2 regions of the Massilia sp. BGA-UO-ETr-WB1 genome follow, and region 2 is predicted to be linked to the other one. Evidence: riboswitches for the same ligand, from Rfam matches in the RefSeq annotation. Region 2 holds a riboswitch; the other holds the start of a gene.
What was found. Region 2 has a riboswitch for thiamine pyrophosphate ahead of thiC (phosphomethylpyrimidine synthase ThiC). Riboswitches for the same ligand answer to the same signal wherever they lie in the genome.
Positions count from the first base shown of each region.

Region 1 (8,202 bases), on a different contig from region 2:
GCCTTTCTTGGACTGGTGCATTTCGGGATCGCGCTGCTTGTCCTGGTTCTTGGTCGACGGCGGCGCGGCGATCAAGGTGGCATCGACAATGGTCCCTTCGCGCATCATCAAACCCTTCTCGGCCAGATGGCCGTTGATGGTGTCGAAGATCTGGCGCGTCAGGCCGTTGGCTTCCAGCAGATGACGGAACTTCAGCAACGTCGTCGCGTCCGGCGCCGACTCGCGGTTCAGATCGATGCCCACGAAACCACGGATTGCCTGGCTGTCGTAGATCGCGTCCTCGATGCCTTCGTCGGACAACCCGAAGCATTGCTGCGCCACGTACATGCGCAGCATGCGCGCCAGGCCAATCGGCGGGCGGCCAGCGCCTGCGGCCTTGGGGTAAAACGGTTCAATCAGCTTGTGCAACTTACCCCATGGGGTCACCGAATCGATCTCAGCGAGGAAACGGTCGCGCCGTGTGAGCTTCTTCTTGGCGGCGTACTCAAGGTCAGAAAAGCTTCGTTGCATGGTCGGCTGTGCAGTAGTGATCGGTACTGTATTGTCTCAGGTTCGGATCGAGGTCGGCGACGACGATGACTAATAAATCAGCACCTCCCTAAGGACATGGTGATACCACGCATGAAGTTACCTTTTGAGGTATCAGAAAATTTTAAATTTCGAGGTCCGGTTCTGGCCGGATACTGTCGCAAACAAATTTCTGAAAAAATTGCTGTGGCTTTCCCTCTAAGACATAGGTATCGAAGACATTAGCACCTACTTCGTGCTCTACGTGCATTCGACTACACACTGGGCAGACGTAGACATTTTTCTTGCCAATATCGATAGCCTGAAAAAACTCATCATCACTGAATTGCTTTCCCTGATGCAAAGAATCAGCAATCGATAAAATATTTTCCTCAAAAATCAATACCCGTTCTGCCGAAGTGGTTTGGGAAAGATTTATGACGGTACCGCATCGGCATTTAAATTATGGCATCTAATTCAATTGGTAACGAATGTCTGATATTGGCCGGCAGGTGCCGACATTACAGTCAAGGCTGAAACGCTTGTACTTCGGGTTGCCGCCGCCGCACGATTGCCCGAGCCTTGTGGCGCAGCTTTTGAGGGAACTTTGCCGTTCTCGCGATTACCTCAAGGAATTCAGCCATTTCAGCATCCAAGGCCGCCCCTTGCTCAATCCAGTCAACAGCCAAGCCTTGCCAATAACCGGCTGGGGTGTCAGAGGGCCAGCTCAGTCCGGCAAGAATAACATCACTCGCAGTGGCATCATCCGCGCAGCATTCTGCAAACGGGGTTTGAAGTCGCACGACAAGAGCACGCTGGTCCATATAAATTCCCATATCGTCAGTTGCAATCAACGTCCGCATTTGGCCGGGTACAGCCTAAGAAAAATTTCGGTGGTTGACAACACTTGGCGTGTCTTCGCAATTCTTCAACAAGGCGAAACGTCCATTGACCTTTCCCACCAACGAGATGGGAACGGAGCTTGCGCCGCCATCTAGGGAAATGCGAACTTCCATTTCTTGATTTTCGAAGGTCTGCAATTCCTGTATCAACTGCGCTACCGTCTTTCCCCGACTGGGCCATGCATTAGACATCAGCCATCATCCTGTTCTATTTAATAAAAGTATTGCACGTCTGCTCTTGGCTGTCAGCAGCCTACGGACGCCACAACTCAAACTGCCCATTGCTATTTACGGATGTAAGCACAAACTGCTGTCGCCAATCCACCAATATTAATCCATATCGCTGATTTAGCGTTAAGAACGAATTTGAGAGCAACATATCATCAGCGCCCTGCAATGAAACTCCAAGCACCGTGATGTGCCCATCTGCCTGCAGACCATAGAGATACGCATTTTTACCCAGCTCCAAGCTATATCCATGCCGTACCTGCCCGAGAGGCTGGGAAGATGTGGTTAGGATGGGCGCTGGAAGGATTTGGGCGTTCAATTCACGGCCTAAATCAGCCGGTGACAAGCCTAGCGGGGTGCGGCTAAGCTCGCGTTTGTAAATCTGTTTCCATCCGTACTGAATTCGATTTTCTGCTTCGAAGGACTTGAGTTCTTTCAGAAGTTGTTGAACCTCGGAAAGGCGAGTCCTTGGGAAAAACTCCAATTGAGCCCACTCATCTTCATGAAACTGAGGTGCGCCCTTGAAGCTGCTTGCGGTCGGCATATCAAACTCGACCGAATCCAAAGAAATGGTAGGCATAGAAAATTGAATCGATTCAACGGGCATACTTACCACCTTAGGTGGTTCTGCTTCCACATTTGTCGACGTAACACCAAGAGCACCAAGGACTGCTGTAAGTATCTTTTTCATCTATTTCGATTTTTGTGATTTCTTCTCAAGTGTTATGGCGGCAACGGCCGCTGTTGGCCGTTTGCTGCCGACATCTTGACTGCCGACGTCCCCTAGAACAGCCATACGATCGCCGAAGGTTTATGGGTTATTTGTACGCCTAGCGCGATATGCCAACGCAGCGTCCATGAAGACTATCCCAGCCATTCCTGCCGCTACGCCGAACTGGCGGCCTAAGCAAAGGCTTGCGCTACTTAGGCCAAAACAAACCGCCGCGAATGCAAAACCCTTCGATTGCATCATCTATTGTTTCTATTTCGCAAAGTAACGACGGGCAAACAATCAGTCATCGAGTGAACAGACCACGTCAATGAAAGCGCATTGCTAATTTTGTCACGTTTCCAATGGGAAAGGCAAGCATCAGAGGTACCGATCTGCGCGGATAGCTTGGTGGACCATTTCCCGCCCCTATCGAATACGAGAAAGCTCATGCCAACGGTACAATGTCCGTCCGCACCGCGCCGGTGATGATGGATTGACCACCTTTGCCATGCCAGCTACTGCTACTCGCCCCGACGCCCCCTTCTTCATCGCTCTCAATGCCGGCTCCGGCCATGACGAGACCGAAGAGCGGCGCACGACCATCGAATCGGTGCTGCGCGATTCCGGCCGGCAGTTTCAGCTGACGATCATCGATCAGCCGGACACCATTGACCAGATTGCCGCCCAGCTTGCCCAGCAGGCTTCCGCCGCCGGCGGCGTACTGGTGGCGGCGGGCGGCGACGGCACCATCAATGCAGTAGCGCGCCAAGCCATCGCGCACGGCTGCGCGTTCGGTGTTCTGCCGCAGGGCACTTTCAACTACTTTGGCCGCACCCACGGCATCCCCGAAAACCTGAGCGAGGCGGTGCACGCGCTGCTTGCTGCGCGCTTGCATCCGGTGCAGGTTGGGATAGTGAACGACCGCGTATTCCTGGTCAACGCCAGTATCGGCTTGTATCCGAAGCTGCTGGAAGAGCGCGAAATCGACAAGAAGCAATTCGGCCGGAGTAGGCTGGTGGCGGTGCTGTCCGCCATCAAAACCATCCTGACCCCGCATCGCCGCCTGCGCCTAGTCCTGCAAATCGACGGCAAGCTGCAGCGCCTGCGCACCGCGACATTCTTCGTTGGTAACAATCGCCTTCAGATGGAACAAGTCGGCATTGACCCGTTGAGCGCGGCGGTGGAAGACGGCAGGCTGGCGGCGGTGGCGCCGCGCACCAAAGGCAAACTGGGCATGTTGTGGCTGATGCTGCAAGGAGCGCTGGGACGGTTGGGAAGCATGGATCAAGCCGACCAATTGGCAACCTACAGCTTCACCCAGATGCAGGTGAAGGTACGCACCTTGTCGCGGCGCCGAAAGGTGAAGGTGGCCACCGATGGCGAGGTGACCTATATGGCCAATCCGCTGGAATTCCGCGTGATGGATGAGCAATTGCTGCTCTTGAAGCCCGATCCGGCGCAAGCGCAAGCTGGCAACGCGCCGGATGACCATACGCCCGCATTTGCGTCGGGCCTGGTCAATATCCGTTAGCGGGCGCGCCGCAAGCTCAGGGGGACCGGCTGCGCGGGTAGCGCGGCAGGCCGTCGCCCAAGTGCAGCCAGCCGAGCTGGCCTTCCACTTGCGTATGGTCTTGCGGCGGCAGCGCTTCGGGGTCGTCCAGGCTGCAGGTGGTGACGTCGATGAAGCCGGGGCCGTCGGCGGATTCGTAGCTCAGGTGGGCGCCGCACTGGGCGCAGAAGCAGCGCGTGACGCCGGGGCTGGAAGCGAAGCGCTGCGGCGAGCCTTGCGTGTAGCGGAAGCTCGCCAGCGGCACCGTGAACCAGGCCACGCACGGCGCGCCGGCGATGCTGCGGCAGCTTTCGCAATGGCACAGCGTGGTGCTGGAAGCGGGGCCGGTTGCTTCGTAGCGCACCGCGCCGCAGTAGCAGCCGCCGGTCCAGGCAGTTTGCGTTTCCATGTGGTCCTCCCGATGGCGTTTCCCACATTGTAGCGGCACACAAAAAGCGTCGGCGCAGGCTCCAACGCATTTTCCGGCGCTGAGCGATAATGACGGGCTCAAGCCAGCCACATTATCCAGGAGCCTGCTTTGCTTAATTTCGATTTCTACAATCCCACTCAAATCCTGTTCGGCCAGGGCCAGATCGCGGCCATCACGCCGCTGGTGCCGGCCGGCGCGCGCGTGCTGATGCTGTACGGCGGCGGCAGCATCAAGCGCAACGGCGTTTATGACGAAGTGAAGGCTGCCCTGAGCGGCCACACGGTGATCGAGTTCGCCGGCATCGAGCCGAACCCGCACTACGAAACGCTGATGAAGGCGGTGGAAATCGTGAAGGCGGAGAAGATCGACTTCCTGCTGGCGGTGGGCGGCGGCTCCGTGATCGACGGCACCAAGTTCGTGGCGGCGGCAGCGCTGTTCGGCGACGAAGACCCGTGGCTGATCCTGAAGAAAGGCGGCGCCAACATCACCGCCGCCCTGCCCTTCGGCAGTGTGCTGACCCTGCCGGCCACGGGCTCCGAGATGAACGCGGCCAGCGTCGTGACGCGCGCGGCCACGCAGGAGAAGCGCGCCTTCCATAGCCGCCACGTGTTCCCGAAATTCTCCGTGCTGGACCCGAGCAAGACCTTCACGCTGCCGCTGCGCCAGGTGGGCAACGGCGTGGTGGATGCCTTCGTGCACGTGATGGAGCAGTACATGACCTACCCGGCCAACGCGCCGGTGCAGGACCGCTGGGCTGAAGGCCTGCTGCTCACGCTGATCGAGGAAGGCCCGAAAACGCTGAGCGAGCCGGAGAACGTGGACGTGCGCGCCAACGTGATGTGGAGCGCCACCATGGCGCTGAACGGGGTAATCGGCGTGGGCGTGCCGCAGGACTGGGCTACCCACCTGATCGGCCACGAGCTGACCGCGCTGTACTCCCTGGACCATGCGCAGACGCTGGCCATCGTGTTGCCGGGCATCCTCACGGTGCGCAAGGAGGCCAAGCGCGCCAAGCTGCTGCAGTACGCGGCGCGGGTTTGGGGCATTACCGAAGGCGATGAGGACAGCCGCATCGCCGCCGCCATCGAGCGCACGCGCGGCTTCTTCGAGCAGATGGGCGTGCAGACGCGCCTGTCCGGGTACGGCCTGGACGCGTCGGCCATCGACGCCGTGGTGGCCGCGCTGGAAGCGCACAAGATGGTGAAACTGGGCGAGCACCGCGACGTGGACGCGGCGGCAGCCCGCGCGGCGCTGGAGCTCAGCCTGTAAAACATGCTACACTTGTAATTCGCTAGGGGTCCTGGGAACGCGTTTTCCGGGTGAGAGATACCCTTCGTACCTGATCTGGATAATGCCAGCGAAGGAAAGCGCAAAGTTGTTTCCCCTCCTTTGTTCCCTTCCGTTGGCTCCCTTTGTTTACGAGAGCCCGATATGTCCGCACGTAATTTCGCAATTAGCACGATCGCCCTGGCGGTCTCCCAAGCCTTTTCCGTTTCCGCGTTTGCGGAAGACGCGCCTGCCGCAGCCCCTGCGCCTGCCGGCCAGGCCATGGCCGACGTGGTCGTCATCACCGGCAAGACCAGCGCCAACCGCGCCTCCGTGGCCGGCTTCACCGACACGCCGCTGCTGGAAACGCCGGCCTCCGTCACGGTGCTGAACCGCGAGAAGATGCAGGAGCTGAACATCCGCTCCACCACCGACGCGGCCAAGTTCGACGCCAGCATCGGCGACGCCTACAACGCCGTCGGTTACGCCGAGCAGTTCTCCATCCGCGGCTTCAAGCTCGATAACAGCAGCAGCTACCGCAAGGACGGCATGATCATCCCTGCCGACACCCAGATCCCGCTGGAAAACAAGGAAGCCATCGAAGTGCTGAAAGGCTTGGCGGGCCTGCAGGCCGGCCTGGCCACGCCGGGCGGCATCGTCAACTACGTGACCAAGCGTCCGACCGACAAGCCGCTGCGCTCCGTCATCGTGGAAGCGAGCGAGCGCGGCACGGTGCTGGGCGCCGTGGACGTGGGCGGCCGCTTCGAGGACCGCCGTTTCGGCTACCGCGTGAATGTGGCCAGCGAGCGCCTGCGCTCCTACGTCAAGGGCGCGGACGGCCGCCGCAACTTCATCTCGGGCGCGTTCGACTGGCAGATTTCGCCGCAGGCACTGCTGCAGCTGGACGCGGATTTCCAGAAAAAGGCGCAGGTGTCCGTGCCCGGCTTCCAGCTGATTAACAACCAGACGCTGCCCAACATCCCGGCAGACACCATGCTGAACGACCAGCCGTGGAGCTACCCGGTGGAGACCGAGAGCAGCAACATCGGCGCGCGCTTCACCTACCAGTTCAACCCGGACTGGAACGCCACCGTTACCGCCAACAGCCACTCCTTCAAGCGCGACGACTACACCGCCTTCCCTTACGGCTGCGGCGCGGAGAACCTGTATCCGGGCTTCTGCGGCAACGGCGACTACGACGTCTACGACTACATCAGCCTGGGCGAGCGCAAGAAGCCGCAAGCCGTGCAGGCCATGGTGCAGGGTAAATTCGCCACCGGCGCCTTCAGCCACGCCGTCACGGCCGGCTACTCCTTCTACAAGAACAGCGAGAAGTGGGGCCAGGACCTGTACGAATGGGCCGGCACCAGCAATATCTATCACCCAGTGGTGGTCCAGCCCACAGGCTTGACCAGCGGCCCCGTTTCCGAGCGCCGCAGCGACCGCGAACGCGCGGTGTTCTTCCAGGACGTGGTGAGCCTGACCGACCAGCTGAAGCTGCACGCCGGCGCGCGCCATACCAAGGTTGAGCGCAACCAGGTGGCCGCCGTGAACCGCACCGATGAAAGCTTCTGGCTGCCGAACCTGTCGCTGGTGTTTTCGCCGCGCGCCAACGTGTCGGCCTACGCCAGTTGGGCCGAAGGCCTGGAACGCGGCGGCATCGCGCCGCGCCTGACCAATAACAAGGGCGAAGCGCTGGCGCCGTCGCTGTCCAAGCAGATCGAGCTGGGCGTGAAGGCGGACCTGTACAAGGACCTGAGCCTGGCCATGGCCGTGTTCCAGATCCGCAAAGGCCTGGAATACACCGACACCGCCAACACCTATGTGCGCAACGGCCGCGCGCAGCATCACGGCCTGGAACTGTCGGCGCAGGGCCACGTCACGCCGGACCTGATGCTGGCCTTCAGCGCCATGGCGCTGGACACCGAGCAAAGCGGCACCGGCCTGGCCAGCATGGACGGCAAGCGCGTGACCAATGTGCCGAAGTTCAAGTCGACGCTGTACGCGGAATACGCGGTGCCGCAAGTGGCGGGCCTGAAGATCAACGCCAACTGGCAGCACGCGGGCAAGAAAGCCTTCGATCCGGAGAACACCTTCTTCGTGCCGAGCTATAGCACGCTGAACCTGGGCGCTTCCTACGCCACGAAGATCGGCGTCACCGCCGCCACCTTCCGCGCGCAGGTCTACAACGCCACCGACAAGTTCTACTGGCGCGACGTGACGCCGGACCTGGGCGGCTACCTGTTCCCGGGCGCCGGGCGCACCGTCAAGCTGTCCGCGCAGCTGGACTTCTGATCCGGCTTCCGGCTTAGAAGATGTACTGCACCCGCAGGGCGAAGCTTTTCGCCGTGCGGGCTGAATTCCGCCCCACCAGCAAGGCCGCGTCGTACTTGAGCTCCTGGCCGGCGCCCATCTCCAAGGTGCCGAACAGCGCCGGCCCAAGCCGGTGCGAACGCCGCTTCTCCGGCAGCCAGTCGTTCCACTTCCCCACTTCGCCAAAGCCCTGGATGCCGGGCTGCAGCCAGCTTTTCCAGCGCTGCTTCACCTGCCACTGGTAGGCCAGCTGCGTCTGTTCCGGCTGGCCGGTGCGGTAGTCGCGCTGCAGGAA
Region 1 is NZ_JCAQOT010000023.1:235,331-243,532, reverse strand. It holds gene AC56DV_RS09585 (IS5 family transposase) at 1-510, opposite strand, end outside; partial or broken gene AC56DV_RS09580 (hypothetical protein) at 653-958, opposite strand; gene AC56DV_RS09575 (hypothetical protein) at 1,035-1,370, opposite strand; gene AC56DV_RS09570 (hypothetical protein) at 1,663-2,328, opposite strand; gene AC56DV_RS09565 (diacylglycerol/lipid kinase family protein) at 2,843-3,880, shown strand; gene AC56DV_RS09560 (GFA family protein) at 3,897-4,307, opposite strand; gene AC56DV_RS09555 (iron-containing alcohol dehydrogenase) at 4,437-5,597, shown strand; TPP riboswitch at 5,612-5,711, shown strand; gene AC56DV_RS09550 (TonB-dependent siderophore receptor) at 5,760-7,889, shown strand; gene AC56DV_RS09545 (hypothetical protein) at 7,903-8,202, opposite strand, start outside.
Region 1: linked by a shared signal. The riboswitch ahead of AC56DV_RS09550 (TonB-dependent siderophore receptor) and the one ahead of thiC (phosphomethylpyrimidine synthase ThiC) in region 2 are both predicted to bind thiamine pyrophosphate.

Region 2 (8,202 bases):
CGAAAGCCGGCATCAGGTGCTGCTCGTCCACCGGCTTCACCACGAAGCCCACCGCGCCGTAGGCGGCGGCCTGCTTGGCCGCGTCGCTGTCGCCCCGGCCGGACAGGAACATGAACGGCACCGAGGTGTTGCGGTTGAGCTGCTTGGCCAGTTCCAGGCCGGACATGCCGGGCATGTGGATGTCGAGCAGGGCCATGTCCGGCTCGCGCTCGGCCACCTGGGCCAGCGCCTGGTCTGCCGAATACGCCTGCACCGTGTCGTAGCCGGCGTGGCCCAGCACTTCGCTGAGGAAGGCCGCCAGCAGCTGGTCGTCGTCGACGATGAGTATCAGGCGCTTCGCCGGGGTGGGTGCATTCATGGTCGCAACCTTGAGCGGATGATAATGCGACCGATTATAAAACGATCACGCCGCGCTGGAGCGAATTTCTTCGTGCATGCACTCGGCCATGAACAAGGCGTTGAAATCGCGCACCGCCTGCGCCGGATCCTGCGCCATGTAGACGCCGCTGACGCAGGCCACCAGCTGCGCCCCGCGCGCCACCAGCGGCGCGGCGTTGTGCGGCGTCATGCCGCCGATGACCACGCGCGGCAGCCGGATGCGTTCGCGCGCCTGGTCCAGAATGGAAGGCTGGGTGGTGACCGCGTACTGCTTCACGCGCGACGGATAGAAGCCGCCGAAAGCGACGTAGCTGGCGCCGGCGTCCTGCGCGTCCAGCGCCAGCTGCATCTCGCCGTAGCAGGAGGCGCCGATGATGGCGTCCGGCCCCAGCTGCGCGCGGGTCCGGGCGATGCGGGCGTCGGTGCCGCCCAGGTGCACGCCGTCCGCGCCGATCAGCAGGCACAGGTCGACGTGGTCGTTGACGACGAAGGGCACGCGGTAGCGGCGGCACAGGGCCAGCAGCGCCGCGCTTTGCTCCATGCGCAGCTCGGCGCAAGCGTGCTTGTGGCGGTACTGCAGCAGGGCCACGCCTTCCGCCAGCGCCTGTTCGCTCACGTCGAGCAGGCGGGATGTGTCGTCCCAGTCGGGGGTGACCAGGTAAAGTCCTTGCGTGGGTGCTTGCATGGCGTATCTCTCTTTCGGTATAGGTTTTGTGTGGCTAGCGTTGCGGAATGCGCTGTCCGGGCGCGATGGCGAAGGCGGCGGCCAGCGCGCGGTGGGTGTAGCCCTGGGCCCGCGCCAGCGCCTGCTGCATGGGGTAGCCGTGCGCCAGCAAGCCGGCGATGGCGGCCGCCAGCGTGCAGCCGCTGCCGTGGAATTCGCCCGGCAGGCGCGCCCAGCTCCAGCCGTGGCCCGACGAGGGAGCCGGCTCGGAAGGGGCGCTGAACCAGCGGTTGATGACGGTGTCGCCCTCGCCGTGGCCGCCGGTGATGAGCACGTGGCGGCAGCCCTGCCCCAGCAGCGCCTGTGCGGCACTGCCGGACACCGCCTCGTCGCCGGCGGCTGCGGCGCCGTAGGCGCCGGCCAGCGCCGCCGCCTCCGGGCCGTTGGGCGTGACCAGCGTAACCAGTGGCAGCAGCACCGCCAGCGCCTGCACCGCGTCGCCGCGCGAGAGCAGGTCGCCGTGGCCGCTGGCCAGCACCGGGTCCAGCACGACGGGCAAGTCCGGCCACGCCCTGCGCAGCTCCGCGATCACCTGCGCAATCGCGCGCGCGTTGGCGGCGCTGCCGGGAATGCCGATCTTGACCGCATCGATGCTGCACTTGGCCACCAGCGCGCGCGCCTGGCGCAGCACCACGTCCGGCTCCACCGGCAGCACTTCATACACGCGGTCGTTATCCTGCACCGTCAGCGCGGTGATGACGGGCAGCGCGTGCGTGCCCTGCGCGTGGATCGCCAGGATGTCGGCTGCAATGCCGGCGCCGCCGGATGGATCGGCGCCGGAAAACACCAGCACGCAGCGCTGCCTGGCCGAACCCGCCGTCATGCCCTCGGTCATGCCCTCGGTCATGCCATCCGGCCCGCCATCGGCGACGACGGCGAGGCGGCGAACTTGCGCGCGATACGGCCGGCCAGGAACGCTTCCCGGCCCGCCTGCACGCCCAGCTTCATGGCGCGCGCCATGCGCACCGGATCCTGCGCGCCGGCGATGGCGGTGTTCATCAAGACGCCGTCGCAGCCCAGCTCCATGGCGATGGCCGCGTCGGAGGCGGTGCCCACGCCCGCGTCCACCAGCACCGGCACCCTGGCCTGCTCGATGATGAGCGACAGGTTCCAGGGATTGAGGATGCCCATGCCGGAGCCGATCAGCGACGCCAGCGGCATCACCGCCACGCAGCCGATATCCTCCAGCATGCGGGCCTGGATCGGGTCATCGCTGCAATAGACCATCACGTCGAAGCCGTCCCGCACCAGCTCCTTCGCGGCCACCAGCGTTTCGGGCATGTTGGGGAACAGGGTCTTCTCGTCGCCCAGCACTTCCAGCTTCACCAGCTTGTGCCCGTTCAGCAGCTCGCGCGCCATCTGCAGCGTGTAGACCGCGTCTTTTGCCGAGTAGCAGCCGGCCGTGTTGGGCAGGATGGTGTACTGCGACTGCGGCAGCACGTCCAGCAGGCTGGGCGTATCCGGGTTCTGGCCGATGTTCACGCGGCGGATCGCCACCGTGATGATTTCGGCCTCCGCCGCGTCGGTCGCCTCGCGGGTCTGCTGCAGGTCCTTGTACTTGCCGCTGCCTACCAGCAGGCGCGAGTTGTAGGTTTTGCCTGCGATCGTCAGCAGGTCTTCTTTCTGATTCTGGTCACGCATTTCTGTCTCCATTGTTTTATCCGCCGCCGATGGCGCGCACGATGTCCACTTTGTCCTGCGCCTGCAAGGCGCGTTCGCCCCACGCCTGGCGCGGCACCACGGTGCGGTTCACCGCCAGCGCCAGCGCCTGGTGCGCCAGCCCCAGCTCCTCCACCAGCGCCTGCAGGCTTTGCTGCGGCGGCACGCTGCGCGGCTCGCCGTTCAGCTCAATCGCGATATGAGTCATGAGTCCCTCCACCGCTCAAGCCTTGCTGTAGAGCTGCGCGCCCTTCTTCACGAACTCCACCGCCTTCTCCTGCATGCCCTTGGCCGCGTAGTCGCGCACTTCCTGCGTGATCTTCATCGAGCAGAAATGCGGGCCGCACATGGAACAGAAATGCGCCACCTTGGCGCTGTCTTTCGGCAGCGTCTCGTCGTGGAAGGAACGCGCCTTGTCCGGATCCAGGCCGATGTTGAACTGGTCTTCCCAGCGGAACTCGAAGCGCGCCTTGGACAGCGCGTTGTCGCGGATCTGCGCGCCCGGATGGCCCTTGGCCAGGTCGGCCGCGTGCGCGGCGATCTTGTAGGTGATGATGCCGTCCTTGACGTCGTCCTTGTTCGGCAGGCCCAGATGCTCCTTGGGCGTGACGTAGCACAGCATGGCGGTGCCGTACCAGCCGATCAAGGCTGCGCCGATGCCGGAGGTGATGTGGTCGTAGCCCGGCGCGATATCGGTGGTCAGCGGTCCCAGCGTGTAGAACGGCGCTTCGCTGCACTGCTCCAGCTGCAGGTCCATGTTTTCCTTGATGAGCTGCATCGGCACGTGGCCCGGGCCTTCGATCATCACCTGCACGCCGTGCTTCCACGCCACCTGGGTCAGCTCGCCCAGCGTTTTCAGTTCGCCCAGCTGCGCTTCGTCGTTGGCGTCGTAGATCGAGCCGGGACGCAGGCCGTCGCCCAGGCTGAAGGACACGTCGTAGGCCTTCATGATTTCGCAGATCTCTTCGAAGTGCGTGTACAGGAAGGATTCCTTGTGGTGCGCCAGGCACCACTTGGCCATGATGGAACCGCCGCGCGAGACGATGCCGGTCAGGCGCTTGGCCGTCAACGGCACGTAGCGCAGCAGCACGCCGGCATGGATGGTGAAATAGTCCACGCCCTGCTCCGCCTGTTCGATCAGCGTGTCGCGGAAAATCTCCCAGGTCAGGTCCTCGGCCTTGCCGTTGACCTTCTCGAGCGCCTGGTAGATCGGCACGGTGCCGATGGGCACCGGGCTGTTGCGGATGATCCATTCGCGCGTTTCGTGGATATGCTTGCCGGTCGACAGATCCATCACGTTGTCGCCGCCCCAGCGGATGGCCCAGGTCATCTTCTCCACTTCCTCGCCGATCGACGAGGTGACGGCGGAGTTGCCGATGTTGGCGTTGATCTTGACCAGGAAATTGCGGCCAATGATCATCGGCTCCACTTCCGGGTGGTTGATGTTGGCGGGGATGATGGCGCGGCCGCGGGCGATTTCCTCGCGCACGAATTCCGGCGTGATCTCGGCCGGGATGGAGGCGCCGTAGTTCTGGCCCGGGTGCTGGCGGCCCATCAGTTCGGCCATGCGCTCGCCCATCGGGCCGGACGCCTTCAGCTCTTCCAGATACTCTTTGCGGCGCAGGTTTTCGCGGATGGCGACGAACTCCATCTCGGGCGTGATGATGCCCTGGCGCGCGTAGTGCATCTGGGTGACATTGCCACCCGCTTTGGCGCGGCGCGGCTTGCGCGTCAGATTGAAGCGCAGCTCGGCCAGCGCCGGGTCTTCCAGGCGCTCCTTGCCGTAGTCCGACGTCGGGCCGTCCAGTTCCTCGGTGTCGTCGCGGTCCAGTATCCACGGCAGGCGCGGCGTGGCCAGGCCGGAGCGGATATCGATCTGCACGTCGGGGTCGGTGTACGGGCCGGAGGTGTCGTAGACGTAGACGGGGGGATTTTTCTCGTGGCCGAACGAGGCGGACGTGTCCGACTGCGAGATCTCGCGCATGGGCACGCGGATATCCGGGCGGCTGCCCTCGACGTAGATCTTGCGGGAATTAGGAAGCGGCGCGATGGCCGCGCTGTCCACTTCGGCGGTGGCGGACAGGAATTTCGGATTGGCGTTCATTTGGCTCCTTTGTTAGCTACAGGAGCCAGCAAAGGAGGGTTCGGCAAATCCGTGCAGCGTCGCGCAACCCAAGGCGCGGGCGCGCGGCGTGGCGGATGGAGGCCTAAAGCTTCCCTTCGCTGGCATTATCCAGATCAGGTTCGGAGGGTATTTCTCACCCGCGCCGCTTTCGCGACGCAGGACCCCTAGCGTGTGCCGCCTTGCGGCAGCGAATTGAATTATACATCTCCCATAGCCGCGTACAACTTATATTTGAAACAATACTTCCTATTGCGGGCGATAGCTTACCGTCAGCGTATAGCTGGAGGCGGAGTAACCGTTCAGCAGCACGTACACGTCGCCGTTGGCCGCCATGGTGATGGTGCAGCTTTCGGTGCTGGTGGAGCCGTCGGACTTGCAGTCATACGTGCTGGTGGTCGGCACGCTGGTCTTGCGCACGTACAGGTCGGCGTCGCCGCTGCCGGTGGTGGACGCCTTGAAGCTGCCGGCGCCGGCCTTGAACGGGCCGAAGCTGCGGGTCTGGTTGCGGGTCAGGCTGCCGCTGAAGGTTTCCACCTTGTCCGGCACCGGCACCACGCCGGGGCCGTCGCTGCCCAGCTCCACCGCGAAACTCAGGCCCAGGCGCGCGAACTTGAGCGCGTGGTCGGCCTGGTTGCCGCTGTTGGCGTAGGTGTCGTTGGCGGTGTGGATGTAGGGGTTGTCCTGCGAGAACGAGGCCTCGAACGGCAGCGAAGCCCAGTAGCCGGCAGCGGTCCAGGAGGCGTGGTCCGAGCAGCCGTAGCCGCACTGGTCGTAGCCTATCTTCAGCGTGGGCTGGTAGGTGGTGATCAGGTTGGCGAGGAAGGTGTTCTGCTGGCTGTCGGTGTAATCGGTGTAGATGTAGATGTCGGACGCCGAGCCTTTGTAGTTGGTCATGTCCAGCTGCATCACGCCGACCACGTTGATGTTGTTGTTCTTGTGGTATTGCGCGATTTCCTGCGAGCCGCGCAGGCCGACCTCCTCGGCGGCGTAGCCGATCATCTTGATGGTGCGGCGCGGCTTGTAGCCGCTGGCGATCATGACGCGCAGCGCCTCGGTCATGCTGGCGATGCCGGACGCATCGTCATCCGCGCCGGGTGCGCGGGTCGATTCGCCGGTGCTGCTGCCGCTGATCGAGTCGAGGTGGCCGCCCAGCACCACCACTTCCGAGCCGTTGTCGGTACCGGCGATGGTGGCGATCACCGACTTCTGCGGATAGGCCGCGTGCGTGAACTGGGTCACCGTGATGTCGCTGCGGCCAGCCGCCATGGTGGCCCACTTCTGCTTGAGCCAGTTGGAGGCGGCCACGCCGCCGGTGGTGGTGTAGTAGCGGTTGGTGTGCGCCGACAGGTCGATGATGGTCTGGGCGATGTTGGAGGCCTGCATCTGCGGCAGCAGCGGATTGATGACGGTCTGCTGGTCGATCGCGTAGGACGGGCGCGGCACGGCCAGCGCAGCCAGTGTGGTCTTGGGCGCCAGCGCGGAGATGCCGGCCGCTTCGCTCTCGTGCGCCATGAAGCCGCCGCAACGGTGCAGTTCCTTGTGCACGGCGGCCGACAGGGTCAGCATCTGCTTCTCGCTCACCTCCACCAGGTGCACCTTCTCCTGCGCGGCGATGGCGTTCGCGCCGCCGGCAGCGACGCTGGTGATCATGGTGGAGCGGCTCTCGCGCATGACCGCTTGCGGCGCGTTCTTCTTGAGCTGCGCGTAGGCGGCGTCGCCGACGGTGATCCAAATCGTGCCGTTCTGCGCGCAGGCGGCGGCGGATGCGCCGGCCAGCAAACCTGCGACGATCAATGCATTGATGCGAGCTGCCATGTCTGTCTCCAAGGGGCGGTTTTCAGGCGGCCCAAGTTAAACAGTGACGGCAGTGGAGTCAAAAAATTTACAAAAATAGACACACTTCCGCGCAAAGTCTCAGACTGAACACGGCAGTGCAGAGACTATCGAATGTGTAGCCGCGCGGGCTTTGCTAGCGGGGCGCACTCTGATAGATGGTCGCGGCCCAGCGGCCGGCGGGATTCCCGCCGCAGGCATACGTGCCCTCCGCAACGCCGGGACGGATCACGCCGTCGTAAGTGCAGCCGCCCGCAGCCGAACCGCCGCCGCGCGTGATCTGCACCCGGTCGCCGAAGATGGAAATGATGATGTTCTGCTCCTGCAGGCGCTGCCCGTTCGGATTGCGGAACGAACCGTTGAAAGTCGGACCGTTCTGCTGCACCCAGTCCCAGGTCCAGCCGCAGCATTCCCCGCCGCGCCAGTGGCGTCCACGCAAGGCCTCCATGCCCGCCGGCAGATTGGCTTGCGCCACCGCCGCATCCGCCATGCACGCCAACAACGCCAGCGCCGCCATTGTCCTGCCTCTCACCGATCGAGCCATGGTCATCTCCAGTTGTGGGAACTGCCGCAATCCATTGTAAAAAGCGTTGACTGCACTGGCAAGCAAATTGATCCGGGAAAAAAAAGCCCCGCGAAAACGGCGGGGCTTTGTGCACCATTACATCCGGATCACTTTGCGGCAGGTGCGGCCGGGGTTGCCGGAGTCGCAGGAGTCGCAGGGGCTGCAGGGGTTGCAGCCGGAGCGCTCGCGGTCTTCTCCGCTGGCTTGGCTTCCTTCTCGGCCTTGCTGTGATGCGCCTTCTTCGCAGCCTTCTTGTGTTCCTTCGCAGGTTCCGCCTTCACCTCGGCCTTGGCGGCTTCCTTGACTTCAGCCTTGGCGGCAACCGCTTCGGTCTTGGCCGACGGGGCCGGCGCGGCGGCAGGAGCAGGAGATTGAGCGAACGCTGCGGTAGCGAACAGGCCGGCGATCAGGGTAGCGATGGTCTTGGTCATGATGGTTTTTCCTTGGTCAGTATATGGATGGTGTGTTCGGTGCTGCGATTACTTGGCTGCCGGCGCGGTGGCCGAAGCGACTGCCGGTGCGGCCGGTGCAGCAGGCGTGGCCGGAGTCGCTGGCGCGGCTGGAGTTGCGGCCGGAGCGCTCGCGGTCTTCTCCGCTGGCTTGGCTTCTTTCTCTGCCTTGCTGTGATGCGCCTTCTTGGCCGCCTTCTTGTGTTCCTTCGCTGGCTCGGCCTTCACGTCGGTCTTGGCGGCTTCCTTGACTTCAGCCTTGGCGGCAACCGCTTCGGTCTTGGCCGACGGTGCCGGCGCGGCGGCTGGCGCAGGGGTTTGAGCGAATGCTGCGGTAGCGAACAGGCCGGCGATCAGGGTAGCGATGGTCTTGGTCATGATGTATTCCTCTGTAATGATATAAACGGTTTAGTTTGTTTGGTTCTGCTTACTTCACTGCAGGGGCAGCTGGCTTTGCTGCTTCCTCTAT
Region 2 is NZ_JCAQOT010000026.1:878,509-886,710, forward strand. It holds gene AC56DV_RS26315 (ANTAR domain-containing response regulator) at 1-358, opposite strand, end outside; gene thiE (thiamine phosphate synthase) at 404-1,063, opposite strand; gene thiD (bifunctional hydroxymethylpyrimidine kinase/phosphomethylpyrimidine kinase) at 1,098-1,949, opposite strand; gene AC56DV_RS26330 (thiazole synthase) at 1,946-2,743, opposite strand; gene thiS (sulfur carrier protein ThiS) at 2,760-2,969, opposite strand; gene thiC (phosphomethylpyrimidine synthase ThiC) at 2,985-4,865, opposite strand; TPP riboswitch at 4,960-5,062, opposite strand; gene AC56DV_RS26345 (M20/M25/M40 family metallo-hydrolase) at 5,133-6,701, opposite strand; gene AC56DV_RS26350 (hypothetical protein) at 6,856-7,263, opposite strand; gene AC56DV_RS26355 (hypothetical protein) at 7,392-7,715, opposite strand; gene AC56DV_RS26360 (hypothetical protein) at 7,764-8,111, opposite strand.